Regions from separate parts of the Kitasatospora sp. NPDC096077 genome, predicted to be linked through region 2. Evidence: riboswitches for the same ligand, from Rfam matches in the RefSeq annotation. Region 2 holds a riboswitch; the other holds the start of a gene.
The links. Region 2 has a riboswitch for cobalamin ahead of ABTZ03_RS41270 (prenyltransferase/squalene oxidase repeat-containing protein). Riboswitches for the same ligand answer to the same signal wherever they lie in the genome.

Region 1: linked by a shared signal. The riboswitch ahead of thiI (tRNA uracil 4-sulfurtransferase ThiI) and the one ahead of ABTZ03_RS41270 (prenyltransferase/squalene oxidase repeat-containing protein) in region 2 are both predicted to bind cobalamin.

The regions. Positions count from the first base shown of each region.
Region 1 covers NZ_JBEOSV010000033.1:29,045-32,542, forward strand. The annotation lists gene ABTZ03_RS25780 (bifunctional 2-methylcitrate synthase/citrate synthase) at 1-138, shown strand, start outside; gene thiI (tRNA uracil 4-sulfurtransferase ThiI) at 165-1,436, opposite strand; cobalamin riboswitch at 1,607-1,842, opposite strand; gene ABTZ03_RS25790 (short-chain fatty acyl-CoA regulator family protein) at 1,840-3,321, opposite strand.
Region 2 covers NZ_JBEOSV010000098.1:2,314-5,811, reverse strand. The annotation lists gene ABTZ03_RS41270 (prenyltransferase/squalene oxidase repeat-containing protein) at 1-1,261, opposite strand, end outside; cobalamin riboswitch at 1,367-1,504, opposite strand; cobalamin riboswitch at 1,552-1,704, shown strand; gene ABTZ03_RS41265 (prenyltransferase/squalene oxidase repeat-containing protein) at 1,837-3,498, shown strand, end outside.

The sequences.
Region 1 (3,498 bases), on a different contig from region 2:
TTCACCCCGATCTTCGTGATGAGCCGGATCACCGGGTGGACCGCCCACATCACCGAACAGCTCGCCCACAACGCCCTGATCCGCCCGCTGGCCCAGTACGACGGTCCGGGCCAGCGGGCCGTGCCGGCCGCCGTGTAAGACGTCGGGCACGGCCCGGCCGGGGCTCAGGAGGGGACGGAACAGGTGACGGCCGGTGCCGCGTCGTCCTCCTGGCCGGGCCGCATCACCTGCACGTTCGCGAGCAGCGCCTCGACCACCTCGTCCAGGTCGAGGCGCTTCTCCACGGCCCGCAGCTGGCCCAGCCGCGCCCCGGTGCTGACCTGCGGCGGGGCGAGCAGGCTGCAGCAGTCCTCGTCCGGCAGGACGGAGATCTCCGCCGTGCCGAGCGCCCGGGCCTGGTCGATGATCTCCTGCTTCTCCCAGCCGATCAGCGGGCGCAGCACCGGCAGCGTGGCGGCCTGGTCCACGGCGGCCAGGTTGGCGAGGGTCTGGCTGGCGACCTGGCCGAGGCTGTCGCCGGTGACCAGGGCCTGGGCGCCGGTGGCGCCGGCCAGGGCGCAGGCGGTGCGCACCATCAGCCGACGCTGGGCGACCACTTGGAGGCGCCCGGCGCCCGCGACGGCCAGCTGCTTCTGGGCCTTGCCGAGGGAGACCACGTGCAGTTCGCCGGGCGGCTGGTAGCGGTTGAGCTCGCGGGCCAGGGCGTACGCCTTGTAGACCGAGGAGGGGTTGGTGTACGGCGCGCCGCTGAAGTGCACGAAGTCGCAGGCCAGTCCGCGCCGCATGGCCCGGTGCGCGGCGACCGGCGAGTCGTAGCCGCCGGACAGCAGCACCAGCGCCCGCCCGCTGGAGCCGACCGGCAGCCCGCTCAGCCCGGGGTGGCGCTCGGCGGACAGATAGGTCTCGCGGTGCTCGATCTCGACGGTCAGGGTGACGTCGGGCGCGGTCAGGTCGACCCGCAGGCCGGGGATCCGCGGCTGGAGGAACGCGCCGAGGTGGCGCTCCAGCTGGGTGGAGGTGAGGGCGAAGCCCTTGTCCCGGCGCCGGACCCGGACGGCGAAGCCGGTGGTGGCGCGTCCGGCGCAGGCGTCGCCGAGCACCGTCAGGGCGTTGGCCTCGACGGACTCCAGCGTGCTGGGCACCCGTAGGGCCGGCTCGACCGCGTTGAACCCGATCACCGTGCGGGCCCGGGCCACCAGGTCCTCGACCGGCACCTGCCCGCCGAGCACGGTGATGGTGTGCGGGGTCCGGATCCAGGTCGAGCCGCCTATCCCGCGCAGCGCGACCCGCAGGTTGTCCTCCAGCCGCTGGACGAAGCGCTGGCGGTTGCGGCCCTTGAGGACCACCTCGCCGTGTTTGAGCAGCACGCAGGGCCCGTAGGGCTCGGTGGCGCCGCGGGGCGAGGGCAGCCGTGCGCCGTCGGTCAGGTGGTCCATGCAGAAGTCCCAGTCGTCCCAGTGGTCCCGGTGTCGCTCCGAGCGGGGAGGACGGCGGCGCGCGCAGCAGCGTCCGGGGCGGCGGGCCGACGGACGGACCCGCCGGACCGGGGGTCCGTACGAGGGCCACGCGGCCCTCCCGCGGGGCCCCGGAGCGCGCACGCCGCCGTTCGGCGTGCGCACCGGTGGCAGGTCTTCGGACTCGCGGGCCGGTCCTCCCGGGGAGGACGCCTACTGGCCGTCGCTTCCCGGACCCGTTTCCCGGGCCCAGTGCGGATGACGGCGGTCGTTCCCGCTCACCGCTGCGGGGCAGTCCCGGACTGGCCGTGTGAAAGGCGTCACCGGGTTCCCTCTTGCCTCCCCGGGAGCGCGGGGCGCCCGGTGAACCACCAGCGGATCAACCCTACAGGCGGGGCGGTCCTGACTCGGCTGAGGCCTCGGGGCCGTCGGCCAGCACGGGGTAGGGCACCCGGCCGCGCCGGTCGGGGTCGACCAGCAGCCGTCCGCCCGCCGGCGGCCGGGCCCGCTGGGCGCAGTCCCGGCGTTCACAGATCCGGCAGCCCAGCCCGATCGGGGTGGCCGCGCCGGGCGCGTTCGGCGCGATGCCCTCGGCGTAGACCAGGCGGTGGGCGTGCCGCAGCTCGCAGCCGAGCGCGACGGCGAACTCGCTGCGCGGCGCGCGGTGTCCGTGGCCGCCGTGCGAGACGGTCCGGGCGATCCAGAAGTAGCGCTTGCCGTCGGGCATCTCGGCGACCTGGGTGAGGACCCGGCCGGGCGAGGAGAAGGCCTCGTAGACCGTCCACAGCGGGCAGGTGCCGCCCAGCCGGGAGAAGTGGAAGTCGGTGGCGGACTGGCGCTTGGAGATGTTCCCGGCCCGGTCGGCGCGCAGGAAGGAGAAGGGCACCCCGCGCCGGCCGGGGCGTTGCAGGGTGCTCAGCCGGTGGCAGACCGTCTCGAAGCCGACGCCGAAGCGGGCCCGGAGCAGCTCGATGTCGTAGCGGAGTTCCTCGGCGGCGGCGTGGAAGGCGGTGTACGGCATCAGCACGGCGCCGGCGAAGTAGTTGGCCAGGCCGATCCGGGCCAGGTCGACGGCCTGCGGAGAGGTGAGGTCGGGCTCGGCCGCCGCCAGCAGTGTGTCGAGCAGCGGGCGGTGCTCCAACAGGGCCAGCTGGGTGGCGAGTTGGAAGGCGCGGCGGCCGTCGGTCAGCCACGGGGAGAGGTGCAGCGCGCCGGTCGCCGGGTCGTACCGGCGCAGGTCGGCGGCCCGCCGCTGGTCCGCCTCGACCACCCGGACGCCGTGCCGCTCGGCGAGCCGGGTGGCCAGCGCGGCGGCGGTGCGGCCCGCGGTCGTGGTGGCCAGCTCCCGCGCGGTGCGCTCCGCGGCCTCGTCCAGGGCGGCGATGTGGTTGTGGTGGGCGTAGAAGAAGTCCCGGACCTCGTCGTGGGGTTCGGCCGGGCGGATGGCCCCGCCGATGGCGCCGCCACCCGGTTCGCCCAGGTCGGCGACCCGGGCGAGGGCCGCGCGGTAGCTGCGGTGCAGCGCGACCAGGGCCCGGGCCAGTTCCGGGTGGTCCCGGCTGACCTCGGCGATCTCCTCCGCGGGGACCCCGCCGCCGCAGGCCTCGTCGGCGAGCGCGGTGCGCAGATCGGTGCCGAGGCGCTCCTCCTCGGCCTCGGAGAAGAACTCCGGGTCGACCCCGAACACCTCGGAGATCCGCAGCAGCACGGCGGCGGTCAGCGGGCGCTGGCTGTGCTCGATCTGGTTGAGGTAGCTGGTCGAGATCCCCAGCTCGCGGGCCAGCTCGACCTGGTTCATGCCGTGCTCGCGGCGCAGCCGGCGGAGCTTGGCGTGGGCGTAGACCTTCCGCCCGGTGGGACGTGCCATGGGCGTGCCCTTCCCTTCCTGCCCGTTCCTGCGAAGGTACCACCGCCCCGGGTTCGCAGTATTCGCAGGAACGGGCCCGCCCTTGTGCGGAATCCGCAGGTGGGGCCACCTACCGCCAGGGAAAAGCCGGACCGCCCGGTGGCGACTCGGCTGAGTCGGCCACCGGGCGGTCCGGGG
Region 2 (3,498 bases):
CCGGGGTGACCGCCGTGACGCAGCCGGCCGGGCTCGCGGTGGCGGCCGCGTCGAGCACGTCGCCGAGGGTCGCGGTGCTGCCGGTGGGGGTGATGGTGACCGCGCAGGGGCGCGGGTTGCCGGTGCCGTCGTCGACGATCAGGGCGATCCGGGCGGCGGTGCCCGGGGTGAAGCCGGAGGTGGCCACGAACTGCGGCTCGCCCGCGGTGACCGGGGTGGGCGGGGTGGCGGTGAAGCCGCCGCCCGCGACCGCGCGCAGGCCGTCGACCGAGGCGTAGGCGCTGGGCGAGGTGTCGGTGGGCTGGTAGCGGAAGCCGCCGCCGGGGTTGAACTGCTGGGAGATCAGGAAGTCCACCGGGGTCTTCTTGAACGGGGCGGGCGAGGTGAAGTCCGTGCCCTGCGGGTCGAAGCCGCAGGCGATCAGGCCGGAGACGGCCCAGCCGTTGGAGTCGGTGTTCACCCCGTACATCGCGTTGAACGCGCCCGAGGTGGCCATCTTGGCCTTGAGGAAGCCCTTCGCGGCGAGCACCGCCGGGTCGGTGTTGGCCACCCCGCCGACGCACAGCGAGGCCATCGACGCGCCGGTCATGTCGACGTCGCTGGGCTGGCCGAGGGCGTTCGGGTCGCCCGCGGCCTTGCTGTAGTTCCAGCCGCCGTCGGTGTGCTGGTTGGCGCGCACCACGGCGGTGGAGGCGTCCAGCAGCGGCTGGGGCACCCGCTGGGCGCCGGCCTGGGTGCGGGCGCCGCCGAGGGCGAGCAGGGCGAAGACGGTGCCGTTGAAGTTGGCGGCGGGGCCGTAGTAGCCGGGCGTGGACGTCTGCCAGTAGGAGACGGCGTCGGCGATCAGGTTGCGGCCGGGGCCGACCCGGGCCGGGTCTATGCCCGCCGCGTAGGAGTTGAGGATGCCGCGCTCGTAGTCGGTGACCACCGGGCTGGCGTTCGGCCAGGTCGGGGCGGCGAGCTGGTTGCGGTAGACCAGGCGGGCGTTCTTGGTGGCGTCGCCGCCGGGGGTGACGTCGGCGGCGGCGGTCCCGGCCGCGGCCAGGGCGCTGAACGCCCACTCGTTGGACAGTCCGCTGCCCGCGTAGCCGCCGTCCGCGCCCTGGAGGCTGCGCAGGTAGGCGACGCCGTTGGTGACGGAGGTGCTGATCTGGGTCGGGCTCGCGGTGGCCTGGGCCGGGACGGCGGTGGCGAGCGCGGTGCCGGCCGCGGCCAGGGCGGCGACGGCGGTGGCGAGGCCGCGGTGGAGGGTGCGGGTCATGGAAGGGCTCCTGGGGGGTTGGAGGGCCCCGACCGTGCCCGGTGCGTCGACGGCGGTGCGTCGCTGCGAGGGGCGGCCGACGCCCGGATCGCGTGGACGGACTTCCGCGGAACAGTGCGGCCGCCGGGCATCCGGGCTCGCGGGGAAGGCAGTGCCGCCCCGCACACCGTTGCGCGTCAGCCCCGGATTTCCACCGGGTTCCCCCGCTCGGCCGAGCCGGGACCTTACCGCATCGAATTCGAACGAGCCGTGACGTAGACGATATGACGAATCGTTGACCTCGCTGGTCCGGCCATGGTCTGATGAAGCGTTTTTCCTCCAGGGGGTCAGGGGAAGCCGGTTCGAATCCGGCGCTGTCCCGCAACCGTGTGCCCGTACCGACGAGTCCAGCCGACCCGTCCCGGCGGGCGAGCCGGAATGCCTGCGCCGTGGAGCACGCACGAGCGTCGTCGAGGACTGCGACGCGGTACGGCCCACCCCTGCCCCGGGGTGCCCTGCTGCGCACCCGTGTCCCCGCCGACGCCGCAGTCGACAGGGGAGTTCGTTCCGTGCCGGTCCACAGACACCGTCCCACCGTGTGGCGGCGAGGAACCGCCGCCTCCGCGGCCGCCGCCGCGCTCGCGCTGACCGCGGGCAGCCTGGCCCTGGTGGCCCTGCCCGGGACCGCCGCCCACGCGGACCCGCTGGAGCAGTGCACGGCGACCTCCGGGGCCGTCGTCGCGGTCGACTTCGGCCCGTTCGGCGGCGGCGTGGTCCGCGGCTGCGACGCCCACCCCACCACCGGGATGAACCTGCTGCACAACGGCGGGTTCAGCACCGCCGGCACGGCGCACGACGGCCCCGCCTTCGTCTGCCGGCTGGGCAACCCGGCCTTCCACGACGGCACCCAGTACCCCACGCCGGACAAGGAGTCCTGCGTCAACACCCCGCAGGCGACCGGGTACTGGTCGTACTGGATCGCCCCGGTCGGCCAGGACCACTGGTCGTACGCCACGCTCGGCGCGATGTCGCAGAAGCCCGCGCCCGGCGAGGTCGAGGCCTGGGTGTACGGCGGGACGGACGTCGGCGGCACCACCGGCTCCCCGACCTTCACCCCGGACTCGGTCCGGGCCAAGGGCGGGTCGTCCACGCCCACGCCGACCCCCACGCCCACCCCCACGCCGACCGCGACCGGTACGCCGAAGCCCCCCAAGGCCGACCTGCCCGCCGCGGCCCGCTGGCTGGTCGCCCGGCTGACCGACGGCGACCACGTGTACGACCCCTCGGCGAAGGCGGTGGACTACGACGCCACCACGGACACCGCCTTCACGCTGGCCGCGGCCGGCGGGCAGGACGACACCCTGCGCAAGATCGTCGCCTACCTGGCCGCCCACACCGACCAGTACGCCTTCCCGGGCGGCCCCAAGGCGGCCCCCGTCCCCCGGGCCGTCGCCCAGCTGGCGCTGCTCGCCGAGATCACCGGCGGGGACCCGCGCGCCTTCGGCGGACACGACCTGATCGCCGCGCTCACCGACCACGTCTGCACCGCCCAGGGCAAGCTCGGCGCCTGCACCGCCGCCGGGGACTTCGAGGGCGTCACCTACCCGGTCAACCAGGCCCTCGCCCTGCTGGCCCTCGCCCGCTCCGGCACCGCCCTGCCGCCGACCGCCGTCGCCCGGCTCACCTCCGCCCAGTGCGCCGACGGCGGCGTCTCCTCCGTGATGATCGCCCCCGGCGACCACTGCGACGGCGACCCGGGCACCACCGCGCTGACCGCGCTCACCCTGCGCCGGGCCGGCACCGCGCCCGACACCGTCAAGCGCGCCGACGCCTGGACCGCCGCCCAGCAGAAGCCCGACGGCGGCCTCTGGCCGTACTCCTGGGCCGGCGCGAGCGACACCTACACCACGGCGCTGGCCGCCCAGGCCCTGAAGGCGGCCGGCCGCACCGACGCCGACGCGGCCGCCACCGGCTGGATCGCCGCCCGGCAGCTGCCCTCCGGCGGCTTCACCACCGACCCGGCCGCCACCGACGCGGACCCCACCGCCACCGGACAGGCGGTGCTCGCCCTGGCCGGCACCGACCTCGCCGCGCTCGACCACGACCTGCACCGGAAGCCCGACCTGGCCAAGGGCTCGGCCTACCTCACGGACCCGACCCGGCTGATCGGCGGCCAGTACTACGAGGGCTTCCCGGGCTTCGCCGACTTCGGGCTGACCATCGACGGTGCCTTCGCCCTCGCCGCCACCGGCAGCGAC